3 regions of the Ectothiorhodospira lacustris genome follow, and region 2 is predicted to be linked to each of the others. Evidence: predicted binding sites of a transcription regulator. Region 2 holds the regulator's gene; each other region holds the start of a gene.

Evidence for each region. Region 2 encodes sigma-54, which starts transcription at its own class of promoters, with help from an activator protein. Its sites were predicted from a motif close to TGGCANGNTNCNTGCTT; they were not measured.
Region 1: nifV (homocitrate synthase) is a predicted target of sigma-54. The motif match lies at 3,939-3,955, and genes of this name have one in related genera.
Region 3: LQ952_RS10590 (flavodoxin) is a predicted target of sigma-54. The motif match lies at 1,151-1,167, and genes of this name have one in related genera.

The regions. Positions count from the first base shown of each region.
Region 1 covers NZ_JAJNQM010000098.1:2,888-8,762, forward strand. Annotated here, with positions in the region: gene LQ952_RS14250 (MBL fold metallo-hydrolase) at 26-724, shown strand; gene nifM (nitrogen fixation protein NifM) at 1,081-1,926, opposite strand; gene LQ952_RS14260 (nitrogen fixation protein NifZ) at 1,923-2,375, opposite strand; gene nifW (nitrogenase-stabilizing/protective protein NifW) at 2,380-2,712, opposite strand; gene nifV (homocitrate synthase) at 2,754-3,899, opposite strand; gene ltrA (group II intron reverse transcriptase/maturase) at 4,132-5,382, opposite strand.
Region 2 covers NZ_JAJNQM010000030.1:11,570-17,444, forward strand. Annotated here, with positions in the region: gene LQ952_RS07585 (KdsC family phosphatase) at 1-467, shown strand, start outside; gene lptC (LPS export ABC transporter periplasmic protein LptC) at 464-1,027, shown strand; gene lptA (lipopolysaccharide transport periplasmic protein LptA) at 1,209-1,703, shown strand; gene lptB (LPS export ABC transporter ATP-binding protein) at 1,700-2,425, shown strand; gene LQ952_RS07605 (RNA polymerase factor sigma-54) at 2,592-4,115, shown strand; gene hpf (ribosome hibernation-promoting factor, HPF/YfiA family) at 4,160-4,483, shown strand; gene LQ952_RS07615 (PTS sugar transporter subunit IIA) at 4,491-4,964, shown strand; gene hprK (HPr(Ser) kinase/phosphatase) at 4,961-5,875, shown strand, end outside.
Region 3 covers NZ_JAJNQM010000050.1:12,007-17,881, reverse strand. Annotated here, with positions in the region: gene LQ952_RS10595 (glycine/sarcosine N-methyltransferase) at 1-451, opposite strand, end outside; gene LQ952_RS10590 (flavodoxin) at 1,377-1,919, shown strand; gene LQ952_RS10585 (MotA/TolQ/ExbB proton channel family protein) at 2,045-2,908, shown strand; gene LQ952_RS10580 (ExbD/TolR family protein) at 2,898-3,293, shown strand; gene LQ952_RS10575 (ExbD/TolR family protein) at 3,300-3,728, shown strand; gene LQ952_RS10570 (energy transducer TonB) at 3,728-4,480, shown strand; gene pyrG (CTP synthase) at 4,597-5,875, shown strand, end outside.

The DNA.
Region 1 (5,875 bases), on a different contig from region 2:
ATGTTCGGCATTTGGGAGCCCTTTCATGACTAATGACAAGCCTTACCGGATCCACGCCCTGGAACTGGGCCCCATGAGCAACCGGATCTATCTTATTGAGGATAGCGCCTCCGGCACCGCTGCCGTGGTTGATCCAGCCTGGGAAGTGGAAGAAATCACCGATCTGGCCCGCGCCCGACGACTGCAGATCACCCATATCCTGCTCACCCATACCCATCAGGATCACGTCAACGGCCTTGAGCGCCTGCGGACACAGGCCCCTGATGCCCGGGTGCATCTGCTCCGGGCCGAGGCTGCGCTATGGAGCGACTGCCCGGCGGATGCACACCTGCACCAGGACGGTGATCTGATCCCTCTGGGCGACACCACGATCCGGGTGCTGCATACCCCCGGGCATACGCCGGGATCGGCCTGCTACCACTTGGGCGATGACCTCATCAGCGGTGACACCCTGTTTGTTTTCGGCTGCGGTCGCTGTGACTTGAAGGGAGGGGACCCCGCCGTCATGTTCCATACCCTGGCCCGCCTGCGGCAGACACTACCCGGCGATACCCTGATCCATCCGGGCCACGACTACGGCGTGAAGCCGCAGTCCACACTGGAGGAACAGGCGGAGGGGAATCCGTTCATGCAGTTTGATGACGTGGCGGCATTCACCCGGTATCGGATGCATGACCATGATCAAATACGAGATATGCCCTATGGGCCGGTGAGGTTGCGGTAATGCGCATGCCGCAGCATCGCCATTCCGGCGAGGAGACTGCTGACGCCCCGGATCGTCATTCCCGCAAGTGATGCTGCTGATGCCCCGGATCGTCATTCCCGCGCAAGCGGGAATCCAGTGGCAAAGGATGCGCCGATGATGACTCATGGTCCGTCATTCCCGCGAAAGCGGGAATCCAGTGGCAGGCTGAAAATCATGGACTCCCGCTTTCGCGGGAGCGACGGCAGAAGGGGCGGGGGTGACGGAAAGAGGGCCGGAGTGACGGACATGGAATTAGGTAACGGACAGGGGTTTAAGGTGTGCGGGACAGGTCGGGGAGTAACGAACAGGTCGGGGAGTAACCCAAAGGGAGTGGGTCACCCCAGGGACTCCAGCCAAGCCCGCCGGCAATTGGCCTGGCGCCGCTGCTCCAGTACCTGACGGATGCGGCCTCCGGCTTCGTCCAAAGTGACCAGCCCGGGGGGGTGAATGGTTTCGCAGTAGAGCAGATGCAGGCCCACCTCCGTCTGTACCGGGTCGCTCACCGTGCCGGCCGCCATCTTGAACAGCACGTCATCCAGTTCCGGGTAAAGATTCCCCTCGGGCATCCGCCCCAGCAGACCGCCCTTGAGGGCGCTGGGACACTCGGAATGGCGCATGGCCAGATCGGCAAAGGTCCCCAGGTCACTGAGCAAAGTGTCACGGATCATCTCGAGACGTGCCCGGGCCGCCTCCGAGGTATTTTCAGGGTAATCCGGATTGATGGTGATCAGGATCTGCCTCACCGTGCGGGTCTCCGGGCGCTCCAGCCGGGTCTTGTGGCACTCATAGTATCGGGTCACCTCCTCGTCCGTCACCGGTTCGGCCCGGGCGGCAACCCGCTCCAGCAGGACCTCCAGACGCAACTCCCGGTAAAGGGCCTGCCGCAGGGCCTCCCGGTCCAGGCCATGGTGCCGCAGCTCTTCCTGGAACTGCTTCGGCTCCGGATAGCGCGACTCGATCTCCTGCAAGGCCCGGATCACCTGCCCCTCGGGCACATGGATATCCCTGGCCTCGCTGGAGGCCAGGGCACGCGCGCCGATGTCATAGGCCTTGAGGGCACGATTGCGAACGATCTTGCGCTCGTCATCGGAGAGACTGCCCAGGGGCTTACTGAAGTAGTCCAGGGCGGCCCGCAGTTCGATGTAGAGCAGTTCGGGACGCTGTTCCAGTACAAGGGTCATGAAGGGTACTCCTCGGACGGGTCGGTCAGCGCCTTTTCCGGCACCTGCAGGACCCGTCCGTCAAAGTTCACGTGATAGGCCACACCATCGGGCAGATCCCGCAGGACCTTGCAGACCTCGCCCACGGTCCCCGGCGCCACCACCGCCTCGCCGTTGATGCCCAGGGGGATCGCCGGGGTGACCTTGTCGCGAAACTCGTACCGGGTGGGCACCCAGTGGGCATCGGCGTCGATCAGTTCTTCCTGGCGGCAGCCCACCACACGGCCCGCGTCCAGAAAGTTGACGGTGTAGATCACCTGATCCTGCAGGAAGGTGCCCCTGCCGATGACCACCCCGACACTGCCCCTAGGCACCAGCAGCTCGCCCCGGTCCATGCCGGGATAGGTGCCGTCGTTGCGCAAGGGTCGAACCACCCTGACCTGCTCACCGTATTCTCGATATTGCTCCATGGGACTATCTCCGGATGAATGCCTGTTCCAGCGGCACCACGGTGACGCCCGGGGCCGCTCGTTTGAAGACCTTGAACACCTTTTCGGTGCGGGCATCGGATTCCACGAAGTCCGCATAGGCCTGCATCAGCAGACTGCGATAGACATCCCGACGGGCCGACAGGTCCGTGGGCAGGTTGTCCAGAGTGCCGGAGAGGTAATCATGAAAACGCTGCAGGATATGCAGGCGATTCACCCGTACGACGGCTTCATCGTAAGGAATGTTGAAATACTCCAGAAACTCCTCGGCGGACCCCATTTCCTGCAGGTCTTCTTCAAGTTCGGTGGTGTCAGTCATGGTTCAGACCTCGATGGTGGATATCAACGAAAGAGGAGGCCTCATGCCACAGCCCCGCTTAGATGGGTGAGTTCCGCATACCAGGTGGCCAGCTCATGCTCCGTCGGCGGCCGCTTGGATTGGGAAACGGATCGACGCAGACGGCTCAGCAGCAGGGCTGCCTGGGCCTTGTCCAGTGTCACCCCCATACGCGCATAGGCCGCCATCACGCCATGGGCGCCGGAGTGCTTGCCCAGCACCAGGCGGTGCTCCCGCCCCAGCTCAGCCGGGTCCACCCCCTGATAATTGACGGGGTCCTTGAGCAGGCCGTCCACATGAATGCCGGCCTCGTGGGTGAACACCCCCTCCCCCACCAGGCTCTTCTGCCAGTGGATGGGACGGCCGGAAGCGGTCTCCACCAGGTGGGACAGGGCCGGAAAGCGGCGCAGCTCCACGCCGGTCTCGATGCCGTGGAGCCGGCGCAGCCCCATGACCACCTCTTCCAGGGCGGCGTTACCGGCCCGTTCACCGATACCGTTGACGGTGGTGTTCACGTGGGTGGCGCCGCCGAGGACGGCAGCCAGGGTGTTGGCGGTGGCCAGGCCCAGGTCATCGTGGGCATGCATCTCGATCTCCAGATCGGAGACGGCGCGAAGCTGCCGGATACGCGCCAGCACGCCGAAGGGTTCCATGATGCCCACGGTATCGGCGAAGCGGAAACGCCGCGCCCCGGCGGCCTGGGCGGTTTCTATCACTTGGCAGAGGAAATCGGAATCGGCCCGGGAGGCATCTTCTCCCCCCACACCCACCTCCAGTCCCAGCTCCAGGGCCTGGGCCACGTGCCGACGGATGCTCTTCAGCACCCAGTCACGATCCCGACCCAGCTTGCGCTGGATCTGCTGATCCGAAACCGGTATGGACAGATCCACCATCTGAACCCCCAGATCCGCGCAGTCGGCCAGGTCATCGGCGCGCATGCGGCTCCACACCAGCAGACGGGCCTTGAGTCCCAGCTGAGCCAGCAGGGCGATGGATTCCCGCTCCTCGGGGCCCATGGAGGGAATGCCGATTTCCAGCTCGGGAACGCCCAGGTCGTCCAGCCCCTTGGCGATGGCCACGCGCTCGGCGTCATTGAAGGCCACGCCAGCGGATTGTTCGCCGTCTCTCAGGGTGGTGTCGTCGATGACGATGCCGGGCGGGGTGGTCATGGATGTCCTCGTTGGGCTGGTAGGGCCATGCAGAGGATTTAGCGATTATCGTGCCAGGTCATCAACCTAATGATTTGGAATGATTATTTAATGACGGAGTGATGGTGGTTGTGTGACCTGACGGGGTAGATTGTGGGATTTACTACAAAGCACCTTACCTATCGGGTCGGAGGGGGGCTAGCCCCCGTCCGCCCACACCACCGGGCATACGGATCCGTACCACGGCGGTTGGTCAAGTGTTGGCAAACCGCTTCACATAGAAGCTCACACCTCGGAAGCCTCGGTCGCGCCACCAATGGTTATTCATCAGAAACCGCGTGTGGTGGAGTTGGGCCAGGAACCACCAGCGCTTGTGTTGGCTGTAGCCTCGGGCTTCGTCCACCGGCAAACCGAGTTCGATCATCTTTCTCACCCGGGTTCGCGGTTTGAACCACTGTTTCATCAAGCACATCCGTAAACGGCTTCGGATCCAGCCGTCGAGGTCAGCAAACAACCGGTGCGTCTTCGCCAGCCGGAAGTAGCTGGCCCAACCCCGAATGTATCTGTCGAGGCGAGCCAGTTTAACCTCGATTGCTTCTCGATCATGCCCGCGGGTCAGTTGCCTGACCCGTCGTTTGAAGCGTTTGACCGTCTCCGTGCTGCAGCGGATCCGAGGGTTGGCCATCCCGAGGAAGCCGTACCCCAGAAAGCTGCTTCTTGAAGCGGCCACGACGCGACTCTTGCTCCTGTTTACTGGGAGCTTCAGTCGTGTCTCCAGAAAGGCTGTCATGCTTTCCTTGACTCGGTGGCCCGCCCGAAGACTTTTGACGTAGACCTGACAGTCGTCGGCGTATCGGCAGAACCGATGGCCTCTGGCTTCCAGTTCCTTGTCGAGTTCGTCGAGCAGGATGTTGCTGAGCAAGGGACTCAGGGGAGATCCCTGAGGGGTGCCTTTCTCGCGTTGGCTGACGAGACCATCCATCATCATTCCCGATTGGAGGTAGCGGCGAATCAGGCCCAGCAAACGCTTGTCCTGGATACGCCTTGCCAACTTGGCCATCAGGATATCGTGGTTGACCTGGTCAAAGAACTTTTCCAGATCAATGTCGACCACGGTGTTGTAGCCCCGTTTGACGTAGTCATGGGCCTGCCCAATTGCCTGCCAGGCGTTCCGGCCTGGCCTGAAGCCGTAGCTTGAGGCGGAGAAGTCCTTCTCATAGTGAGGACTGAGCACTTGATGGATGGCTTGCTGGATCAGACGGTCTACCACGTTGGGAATTCCCAGCATACGGGATTTACCATCCCCTTTCGGGATGTGGACCGTCCTGACCGGACCTGGCTGATAGGAACCCGACTGGAGTGAATCTTTGATCTCCGGCCAGGATGTCTTCAGTAGACGCCCGGTCTCTTCGATAGTGTGTCCATCGGGGCCGGCGGCCCCTTTGTTGCTCCGCACCCGGTTCCATGCATCCGCCATGTTGGCGCTGTCCAGCACATCATCCATGGAGATCGGGTAACAGGGTTCACAAGGTCTCCAACCTGCGGTCGGTCTGCCGCTGCCAGTAAACTGCGGTCGGTTGTCATCGCGTTGGTCAGAGATCACAGAGAGACCTTTCACTTACCTTTGGCCCTTCAGTGGGATGTCGCCACCTACTATGGCCGCTGCTGACTTCCCCCATGCCCTTGCCGCCCCTCCCGCTGTGCAGTTGGTTTGGCTCCGACGGTCATGGGGGACCTCCCGGGGTAAGACGCACGTCTTTCCCGCCATGTAGCCGCCTCATATACGTGCTGCGCTGCCGTGTTGGGATGAGCTTTGTGTTCTTCAGCACACTCACTCCACGCAGCCCGCCTCCTATGGGGTTCGTGTTCCTCGGCTCAGCGGTTTGCCGCAGGCTTCCTTCAGATTCCACCTTGCGGTGGACACCCTTGCCGTCTTGGCTAACAGCTACTCCCAACTTCACTGTTCGGGACTTTCACCCTATAGACGTGCGCCGTGC
Region 2 (5,875 bases):
GCGTGCTCACCGACGGCAGTCTGTTCCTGGACGATGACGGGCGCCAGTACAAGGCCTTCAACAGCAAGGATGGGCAGGGCATGCGCATGCTGGCGGACAGCGGCGTTCAGGTGGGCATCCTCACGGGCCGGCGTTCAGGGGTCGTGGAGCACCGGATGCAGGATCTGGGAATCCGGCTCGTGGTCCAGGGCCGGCGCGACAAGCTGGAGGCCCTGGACGGCCTGCTGACAGATGCCGGCGTCAGCGCCGAGGAAACCGCCTATGTGGGCGATGATGTGGTGGACCTGCCGGTGATGCGCCGGGTGGCCCTGGCCATTGCGGTGGCCGATGCCCATGCCCTGGTCAGGGAGCACGCCCACTATGTGACCCGGCAACCGGGGGGGCGAGGCGCCGCCCGGGAGGCCTGTGAATTCATCATGGAGGCCCAGGGCACCCTGCAGGCCGCCCTGACCACCTACCTGGGATGAAGCTGCCCTCCCTGTTCTTGATCGCGCTGCTGAGCCTGGCTGCGGCCATCGGCTTCTGGCTGGCACGGGACGCCGATGAACGCCGACGGGTGCTGGAAGAGGCGGCCACCGAAGGGACCGATTTCTTTCTGGAACAATACGCGGCCATCCATATGGATCCCCTTGGTGAACCCCGTTACCAGCTTCGCGGTCAGCGTATGGAACAGCGTCAGGCGGACGGGTCCCGCTGGCTGGAAACCCCGGTACTGATCCTGCGGTACAGCCCCGGCGCCACCTGGACCCTGCGCTCCGAGCAGGGCTGGATCTCCCCCGCCGGCGATGAAGTCAAATTGCTGGGCGAGGTACACATCCACCGCGCCGCCGAGGGCGAGCGAGGTCCGATCACCATCACCACCAGGGACACCACCCTCTGGCCGGGCCCCCGTCAGGCCGTCACCGACGCCCCGGCACACCTGCGGACCACCTATCAGGAGGCCGAGGGTCTAGGTCTGTTCCTGGACCTTCGGCATGAAATTCTGGAACTCAAACGTGACGCACGGGGTGTCTATGTTCCCCACTAGGGTTGCTCCAAGTCAGCCATTTCCGCACCCGCGGGAATCAAGGTCCAGCAGAATGCGGCCGGCCTTCCTCAGGTCGTCATTCCCGCGCAAGCGGGCATCCAGTCACGGAGTGAAAAGCATGGGCTCCCGCCCTCGCGGGAGCGACGGCGAGGGAGTTTTTCAATGCCTCCCTGGGCGGCTCATGATCCCGGCACTGGCCATCCTGCTGCTGGCCGGACCGCTCCAGGCACAGGTGGACCGGACATTGCCCATCCGGATCGAGGCGGACTCGGCCACCCTGGACGACAACCGAGGCATCAGCACCTACCGCGGCGGTGTACGCATTACCCAGGGCGCCACGGAAATCACCGGTGATACAGTCACGGTCCATACGCCGGGCCGGGTCCTGGAGCGCATGACCTCGGAAGGCCGACCGGCAACTCTACGCACCCAGGACCCGCAGGGGCGGGAAGTCCGTGCCGAGGCCGCACGTATGGAGTTCTTTCCCACCGAGCAACGCATGGAACTGAGCGGCAGTGCCCGCGTCCGGCAGGGCGCGGACGAGTTCCGGGGCAGCCGCATCATCTATGACCTGCGCACGGCCACCCTGGAAGCCCGTACCGGGGATACCGGGCGCGTCGAAGCGATTTTCACTCCCAGGGATCAGGCTCCCGCCCCGGCCGAGGGCGCACGATGAGCCGCCTGCAGACCCGCGACCTGGTCAAACAGTACCGTGCCCGCAAACCGGTGGACGGCGTTTCTCTGCAGGTGAACAGCGGCGAAGTCGTCGGCCTGCTGGGTCCCAACGGGGCCGGCAAGACCACCTGCTTTTACATGATCGTCGGCCTCATCCCCTGCGACGGCGGCCGCATCGAGTTGGACGACAAGGACATCACCCCCCTACCCATGCATGCCCGGGCGCAACTGGGGATCGGCTATCTGCCCCAGGAGGCCTCGGTGTTTCGCAAGCTGTCGGTGGAAGACAATCTCCTTGCCGTACTGGAAACACGCCGCGACCTCAACCGCGCCCAGCGCCATGAACACATGGAATCCCTGCTGGAAGAGTTTCAGATCATGCACATCCGCGAGAGCCTGGGCATCAGTCTCTCGGGTGGCGAGCGGCGCCGGGTGGAGATTGCCCGCGCCCTGGCCACGGAGCCGGCCTTCATCCTGCTGGATGAGCCCTTTGCCGGAGTGGACCCCATTTCCGTGATCGAGATCCAGCGCATCATCACCCATCTGGTATCGCGCAAGATCGGGGTGCTGATCACCGATCACAACGTTCGCGAGACCCTGGGCATCTGCAACCGCGCCTATATCCTGAGCGACGGGCATCTGATCAGCGAAGGGCCGCCGGAAGTGGTGCTGGCCGACCCCCAGGTCAGACGGGTCTATCTGGGCGACCATTTCCGACTATGAAAGTACAGTTTTTGAGCCATCTCATGGTTTCCCCACACTGGGTCACATTTTTCGTGCCAAGCCGTATAATCCGGATGACAGACCCCGCGCATGACGGAAAAGAGCCGTCGACACTGCCGGGACCACTCAACGCCTGCCTGACGACTCCGGTGGTACGCCACATCCTATGCTGAAACCTTCTGTCCAGCTCCGTCTCGGCCAGAGCCTTACCATGACACCACAGCTGCAGCAGGCCATCCGGCTGCTGCAGCTGTCCACATTGGAGCTACAGGCCCAGATCCAGGAGACGCTGGAGACCAACCCGATGCTGGAAGCCCTGGAAGGCGCCGACGCCGACCTGGATACCGGTGTGGACGAGGCGGCGGCCCAGCGGGAAGAGATGGACAGCAGGCCGGACAGCACCGACAAGGATGCGGGGGGCCGGGAATTCGAAGAGCCCGCGGAACCGGGCGGCACAGGCGATGCCTCGGAGAACATTCCCGAAGAGCTGCCGGTGGACAGCAACTGGGAAGACCTCTACGACATGCCGGCAACCGGCGGCGGCCAGGGGGGGGACGGCGACGGTCGCGACCTGTTCGAGAACCAGAGTGCCCCCGGTGAGGACCTGCGTGATCACCTGCTCTGGCAGATCAACCTGTCCCCCCTGAGCGAGCGGGATCAGGTCATTGCCATGACCCTCATCGACGCCATCAACGATGACGGTTACCTGGGAGAACCCATCGAACAGATCCATGCCGGACTGGCTCAGGACCAGGAACTGGAACTGGAGCTGGATGAGGTGGAAGCCGTACTGCGCATGGTCCAGCACTTGGACCCCGTGGGCGTGGGCGCGCGCGATCTCTCAGAATGCCTGCTGCTGCAGCTGGAGCAGTTCTCGCCGGATACCGCCTGGCTGGCCGAGGCCAGGACCCTGGTGCGCGATCATCTCGAAGCCCTGGGTACCCGTGATTTCAAAGGCGTACAGCGCCGACTGGGACTGGCCGACGGAGAACTGCAGGCGGTGATGGCCCTGATACAGAGCCTGAATCCCCGCCCGGGCACCCTGATCAGCTCCAGCTCACCGGAATACATCATTCCCGACGTCTTCGTGCGCAAGCGCGAGGGATACTGGCAGGTGGAACTGAACCCGGAAGTCGCCCCCCGGTTGCGAGTGAACCCGCTTTATGCCAGCTTTGTACGGCGGGCCGATTCCAGTCAGGATAACGTCTACCTGCGCAACAGCCTGCAAGAGGCCCGCTGGTTCATCAAGAGCCTGCAAAGCCGCAACGAAACCTTGCTGCGGGTAGGCACCGCCATTGTGGAGCATCAGCGCGCCTTTCTGGAACACGGCGACGAGGCCATGAAACCCCTGGTGCTGCGGGACATCGCCGAGCAGTTGGAGATGCATGAATCCACCATCTCCCGTGTCACCACCCAGAAGTACATGCACACCCCGAAAGGGATTTACGAATTCAAGTATTTCTTCTCCAGTCATGTGGGGACGGCCGATGGGGGGGAGTGCTCCGCCACGGCCATCCGTGCCATGATCCGCAAATTGATTGCCGAAGAGCCCCAGGGCAAGCCCCTGAGTGACAGCAAGATTGCCCAGATCCTGGTGGATCGGGGCATCCAGGTAGCGAGGCGCACCGTTGCCAAGTATCGCGAGGCCATGGCAATCCCGCCATCCAACGAACGCAAGCGCCTCGTCTGAGTTCCCAAGGCCTCACATTCACATCCTAACCAAGGAGTTACCTCATGCAGATCAACCTCACCGGTCATCACGTGGACCTGACCGACGCCCTGCGCGACTATGTCAATGACAAGTTCCAGCGCCTGGAGCGCCACTTCGACAACGTCATTGACGTGCATGTGGTCCTGACCGTGGAGAAACTGCAGCAGAAGGCGGAAGCCAACATGCTGGTCAGCGGCAACACCATCTTTGCCGATGCCACCCAAGCCGACATGTATGCCGCCATCGATGCCCTGGTCGACAAGCTGGACCGCCAGGTGGTCAAGCACAAGGAAAAGCTCAAGGACCACCACCGCGCCGAAGGCTCCCACCGCAACCACGTCGGGTGAGACATCCATGAACATCGGTGATCTTCTCGCCCCGGAGCGCGTCTGCTGTCTGCCGGACGTCAGCAGCAAGAAACGCGCTCTGGAGATGCTGGGTGAAATGCTTTCGAGCCACCTGCCCAGGCTGACCCAGGGAGAGATCTTCGACAGTCTGCTGGCCCGGGAACGCCTGGGCAGCACCGGCCTGGGGCATGGCGTCGCCATTCCCCACGGCCGTCTGGCCGGCGCTGACGAAGCCTGTGCCGCCCTGCTCAAACTGGGAAAGGGGGTAGACTATGATGCCCCGGACAGCGAACCCGTGGACATCCTGTTCGCCCTGGTGGTCCCGACCGAATGTACCGACGAACACCTGCAGATCCTCGCGTTGCTGGCCCGCATGTTCTCTGATCCGGAGACTCTGGCAAGGCTGCGCAGCGCCCAGGGACCGGAAGATCTGCTGGCATTGGTACACCACTGGGATACCGAAAGCCCCGCACAGCCGTGACCATCGAAACCCTCACCGTCCGCCATGTCGTCGAGGCCATGGAAGAGCGCCTCGCCCTGCGCTGGGTGGCCGGTCACCAAGGCAGCGAGCGACGTATCGCTCACCAGGCCACGCCCCACGGCAGCACTTCACTGGTCGGGCACCTGAACATCATCCATCCCAACCAGATCCAGGTACTGGGTCCGGATGAAATGCGTTACCTGTGGAACCTGCGCAAGAACTCCCAGCGGGATATCCTGGAACAGCTGGTCAACGGGACCGCTGCCATCCTGATCGTCACCGACGGTCTGGCGGCTCAGCCGGAACTGTGCGCACTGGCGGACAAGCAGTCGGTGCCCCTGCTGGCCACCACCCTGCACGGCCACGAAATCATCAATATCCTGCGCTATTTCTTCAGCGACAAATTGGCGGAGACCGTCACCCTGCACGGTGTCTTCATGGAAGTACTGGGCATCGGGGTTCTGCTGACGGGAGAAAGCGCCATCGGCAAAAGCGAACTGGCGCTGGAACTCATCAGCCGCGGACACCGTCTGATTGCTGATGATGCCCCCGAATTTGCCCGTATCGCCCCGGACATCCTGCGAGGTACCTGCCCGCCGGTGCTGGAAAACTTTCTGGAGGTCCGGGGACTGGGCGTCCTGAACATTCGTGCCATGTACGGTGACAGCGCCATCAAGACCAGCAAATACCTGCGTCTGATCATCGATCTGAAAGACCAGGTCGATGTCACATTCGCAGATATCGACCGCCTCCATGGGGGGCGGTGCAACCGGGAGGTACTGGGCCTGAAGGTACCGGTCATCACCCTGCCCGTGGCCTCCGGCCGCAACCTGGCGGTGATGGTGGAGGCGGCCGTGCGCAACCACCTGCTGCGCCTGCGCGGCTATTTTGCCGCCGACGACCTGGCCGCA
Region 3 (5,875 bases), on a different contig from region 2:
CGAGGGCCTTGCGGCGGTCGTGTTCATTGAACAGGTGGGTGAAGGAGTTACCCAGACAGACCACGGCGTCATAGCGGCCGTAGATGTCCCGGTTCAGTTCCCGCCAGTCCGCCTGGGTGGTGCGTAGGATGTGGCCCCGCTTGCGGCCGTTGTCGAAGGCCTTGGCCAGCATCTGGGCACTGCCGTCGGCACTGACCACGTCAAATCCCGCCTCCCGCAGCAGGATGGAGTGAAAACCGGTGCCGGTGGCCACGTCCAGGACCCGTTTTGCGCCCCGTTCCTTGAGTACCTGGATGAAGAAATCCCCTTCGCTGGCGGCCCGACTGTCCCAGTCGATGAGTTCGTCCCATTTGTCCACGAAGGGTTCGACGTATTCACGGACGTAGTTGTCCGTCTCCCGGCGTTCCACCGGCTTGGTTCCGAAATCCTGCTTGGTCATGGTGATTGACATCGAGGTCTCCCGCCATCTGATTGGATGGACGTTGAAACGCGGGGCGCTGTGCACCCTCACGATGTGGATGACAGACGCGGCCGAATGCCCGAAGTGGGTGCGCGCTGTCCGGCCCGTGTTGAGCCGCTGGTGGTGTCCGCGAAGCCTGTCGGCTGATTCGGGACCATGAGGTGGTCGTCGTAACGACCCTTGATGCCGTCCTGGGGAGAAGCCCCCGGGATGCAAGGGACGCGGTAGCGTCCGGTGGGCAGGTAGGGCGCTTATTGGAATGCCCTGAACAAGCTAATCCCGCAGTCCTTGCGTTTTATTGCCGTGGCCTTTGCATTATTGCAGTAGGCCTCCTCCGTCATTCCCGCGAAAGCGGGAATCCAGCGATAGACTCAAACCCCTGGACTCCCGCCTTCGCGGGAGTGACGACAAGGCAGGCTCGGCCCTCCGCGGGCCGTATGCAGCGACTACTCGTCGTTTCGGTGCATCTTTCTACCTTGAGCAAGTTGAATCAGAATTTCAAGGGGTTATCCCGCATTTTAATACGTACCCATGGGGATTGAGTGTTCAGGTTGAGCTTCGAGTTTGTCGTATATGCGCTTTTTTTGTCGCAAAGTCGACAACGAAAGCGGGCATGAGCGATGGATCCGGGATGGCTTGATAACCCCTGTAAACAGCAGGTTAAACGGTTTTTGGGCGAGCCATCCTAACTGGCACCGGATTTGCTTTGAACTGATGTAAGGGCGGTTTTTAATCAGTCATTCCCGCGGGAGCGGGAATCCGGTCAAAGGCTGAAAATTCTGGACTCCCGCCTTTGCGGGAGTGACGGAAGCGGACTTGGCCAGTGTTTCCAAGACTGTTCCCAGGGAGGTGTTCGTCCCATGACGGATGCATCGGGAACGGCATGTTCATCCATTCCAATAAAGAGGGCATTTCCATGGCGCGCATTGGGATCTTTTTCGGCACCACTACCGGCAATACCCGCAAGGTGGCCAAGATGATCAAGAAGAAGTATGACGATGAGACCATGGCCAAGCCGCAGAATGTGAACAAGGTCGGCGCCGATGAGATTGCCGCCTATGACTATCTGATTTTCGGTACGCCCACCATGGGTTCCGGCCAGTTGCCCGGTCTGTCCGCCGACTGCGAGGAAGAGAGCTGGGAGGAGTTTCTGCCCAACCTGGAAGAGGTGGATTTCACCGGCAAGACCGTCGCCCTGTACGGGCTGGGGGACCAGGTGGGCTATGCCAATGAATTCGTCGATGCCATGATCGAGCTCTATGATCTGGTCACCAGCCGCGGTGGCCGCGTGGTGGGTGCCTGGCCGACCGATGGCTATGAGTTCGAGTCTTCCCAGGCGGTGGTGGATGGCAAATTCGTCGGGCTGGTGCTGGACCAGGACAATCAGAGCCAGCTTACCGAGGAGCGTCTTGAGACCTGGCTGGCCCAGATTGCCCCGGAGTTTGGCTTATCGGCCTGACGCAGACGCCGGGGCGGGTGCTCCGGCGTTTTTTTTGATCATGCGTTGATAATGATTAGCAATACCACTACCATGAGCGATCGCTGAAACCAACGCAGTTCTGACATGCATCAAGGAGTTGCTTTATGAATTCACCGGACGCTGCTGAAGCCGATATTGCTGCACCTGGTCTGGCGGATCCGGGTGCCGTGGAATCCTCCGGTCTTGTAGATACGGGGCTGGGGGAAACGATGATCTCACAGGGCGGTGTCGCGGATGTGGCGGAGGCCGGGATCGTTCACGCCCTGCAGGGAATGATCGACCTTGGTGGTCCGGTGGTGGCTATCCTGCTGGCCATGTCCGTGGTGGCCCTGACCATCATCCTGGTCAAGATCGGCCAGTTCCTGTGGTGGCGTCTGGGTGACGAGCGCAGTCTGAATACGGCCCTGGCGCACTGGCGTGACGGTCGAGTGGAACCGGCCCTGGAAACCCTCTCCCGCAGCCGCAGTCCCGCCGCCCGCGTGATGGAGGTGGCGATCCAGGGGCGGCGCGATAATGTCTGCCCCGAGCCGCTGGTACGCGAAGAGGCCACCCGGGTGGCGGTGAACTGGCTGGAGCGGTTGCGGGGGCAGTTCCGCATGCTGGAGGTGATCGGCACCCTGGCACCGCTGCTGGGCCTTTTGGGTACGGTGCTGGGCATGATCGCCGCCTTCCAGCAACTGGAGGCGGCCGGCAACCGGGTGGACCCGGCCATTCTTTCCGGCGGTATCTGGGTGGCCCTTTTGACCACGGCGGTGGGGTTGGCGGTGGCCATCCCGGTGGTGGCGGTGCTCAACGGCCTCGAGCGCTGGGTGGAGCGGTTCCGCCATCGCATGCAGGATGCCGTCACCCAGGTTTTTACCCTGCCGCCGCCGGCGGCTGAACGGCAGCACGAGCCGACGCCCATCACGTCGGCCCAGAAGGGCCACATCAAGGTCTGGAAAGAGCGGGCGGCGGGCGATGCACATTGAGGCACCGGCACCGCGCCGACGGGCACTCATCAGTCTCACGCCCCTGATCGATGTGGTGTTCATCCTGCTGATCTTTTTCATGCTGGCCAGCAGCTTTCTGGACTGGAGCGCGGTGACCCTGAGTACCCCTTCCTCACAGTCCAGCGCCACCGACGACCAGCCGCCTCTGGCGGTGCGCATCCTTCCGGGCGGCGAACTGCGGGTAGCGGGTGAAGCGGTGACGGGGGAACACCTGGTCAGCGTCCTGCGTGAGCACCTGACGCAGGAGCCTTCGCGTATGGTGGTGGTCCAGCCGGCGGGGGAGGTTCCCCTGCAGACCGTGGTCAATGTCCTGGACCGGGTGCGGGAGGCAGAGCCCGTGTCCCTGCGTCTGTCACGGGAGTAAGGCCCCATGCAGTTACCCGAGTATTCCGGCAAGCCCCCGGAAGAGAATCTGATTCCGCTGATCAACATCGTCTTTCTGCTGTTGATCTTCTTTATGGTGGCCGGTGCACTGACCGCCCAGGATGTCTTTGAAGTGGAAGCTCCTGATTCCCATCACGAGGCCGGCGTCGATGATGAAGGCTGGCTGGTGTTGCTGGGCCGGGATGGGCGGCTGGCCCTGGACGACGAGGAACTGGATGCCGATACCCTGAAACTGCGTCTGCAGGCAGGGATGGAGGCACGAGGCGAGTCCCCGGGCAAGAAGGGGGAGCCGCTGGTGCGTATCAAGGCAGACCAGGCGGCTTCCACCGATGAACTCATGGACCTGATGGAGCTGCTGCGCGCCGCGGGTGTGGATGAGGTACGTCTGCTGACGGTCCTGGCGGGGGATCGCTGATGCCTTTGAGAAGCATGGGTTGGTTGCTGGCCCTGATGCTGGCGATGGGCTTGCATCTGTCGGTGTTCTGGTGGCTGGCCCGCAGTGACGACGTGAAGGCGGAGGCTGCCCAAGCACCCGGCGAGGCCGGGGTGGTGATCGGTCTGGGGCCTGCCGGGCAGCCGGCGGGACAGCCCGAGCCGGTCACCGAGTCGGTGCCGGAACCCGAGCCTGAGCCAAGGCCGCAACCTGAACCAAAACCCGATCCAAAACCGGAGCCACGACCCAAGCCTGAGCCCAAGCCCCGGCCGCCCGAACCAAAGCCCAGGCCCCAGCCCCAGCCCAAGCCGGAGCCGGTCGCCGAGGCTACGACTACGACCGCTCCCGTGGCCAAGCCCCAGGGACAGTCGAGGGAGGATGCCCGCGAAAGCGCATCCAACCAGCCCGGTCGGCAGGCGGGTCAATCCGCCGGTGGTGATCCGGCGGCGACTCAGGATTATCTGCAGGTAGTGCGTGCCTGGTTGGAGCGGCACAAGGAATATCCCCGTCAGGCGCAGCTGCGTCGCCAGGAGGGGGTGGTCTATGTACGTTTTGTGATGAACCGAAATGGTGAAGTGCTGTCACACAGCATTGAACGCAGCTCCGGGCATACGCTGCTGGATCGGGAAGTGACCAGCATGCTGCAGCGGGCGCAACCCTTGCCCCTGATGCCGCCGGAACTGCCTCAGCACAGATTGGAAGTGGTTCTGCCGGTGGCCTTCAATCTGCGTTGAGTCTCCGTTCACACGCTCAGCATGGCTGTGATTGAGGGGGGATACCCCCCTCTGGTATCCTCTTCCCCCGTCCGGCGCCTTTGGCGCACTCATTCTCCAATCCCGACGAAAATCTCATGACGCGATACGTGTTCATTACAGGGGGCGTGGTATCTTCCCTGGGTAAAGGCATTGCTGCTGCTTCCCTGGGGACGATCCTTGAGGCCCGTGGTCTCAAGGTCACCATGCTCAAGCTGGATCCCTACATCAATGTGGATCCCGGCACCATGAGCCCGTTCCAGCATGGCGAGGTCTTCGTCACCGAGGACGGGGCCGAAACCGATCTGGATCTGGGCCACTATGAGCGCTTCGTGCGCCTCAAGACCACCCGGCGCAACAACTTCACCGCCGGCCAGATCTACGAGAACGTCATCCGCAAGGAACGCCGGGGGGACTACCTGGGCGGTACCGTGCAGGTCATCCCCCATATCACCGACGAGATCAAGCGCTCGGTGCGGGCCGGGGCCGAAGGGGCTGATATCGCCTTGGTGGAGATCGGCGGCACCGTGGGCGACATCGAATCCCTGCCGTTTCTGGAAGCCATCCGCCAGATGGGGGTGGAGTTGGGCAGCGAGAACGTCCTGTTCATCCATCTGACCTTGGTGCCCTATATCGCCGCCGCCGGCGAGATCAAGACCAAGCCGACCCAGCATTCGGTGAAGGAACTGCGCTCCATCGGCATCCAGCCCCATATCCTGTTGTGCCGCTCCACCCATCCGCTGCCGGAAGGCGAGCGGCGCAAGATCGCCCTGTTCACCAATGTGGAGGAAAAGGCGGTCATCTCCTCGGTGGACGTGGATAACATCTACAAGATTCCCCTGTGGCTGCATTCCCAGAAGCTGGACGAGATCGTCCTGCGCAAGCTGCATGTGGAGGCCCCGCCGGCGGATCTGTCCGACTGGAAGCATGTGGTCAACGCCATGGAGTTTCCCGAGGCCGAGGTCACCATCGGCATGGTGGGCAAGTACGTGGAACTCACCGAGTCCTACAAGTCCCTCAACGAGGCCCTGACCCATGCCGGGATCCATACCTCCACCAAGGTGAATATCCGTTATATCGACTCCGAGCGCCTGGAGTCGGCAGGGACCGACTGCCTCTCGGAGGTGGATGCCATCCTGGTGCCTGGAGGGTTTGGCGAGCGGGGCGTGGAGGGCAAGATCGCTGCGGTGCGTTATGCCCGTGAACACAAGGTGCCCTACCTGGGTATCTGCCTGGGGATGCAGGTGGCGGTGATCGAATATGCCCGTAACGTGGCCGGCCTGGCGCAGGCCCACAGCACCGAGTTCCGTCCCGAGACCCCCCATCCGGTGATCGCCTTGATCACCGAGTGGCAGGACCGGGAAGGGCGTGTGGAGC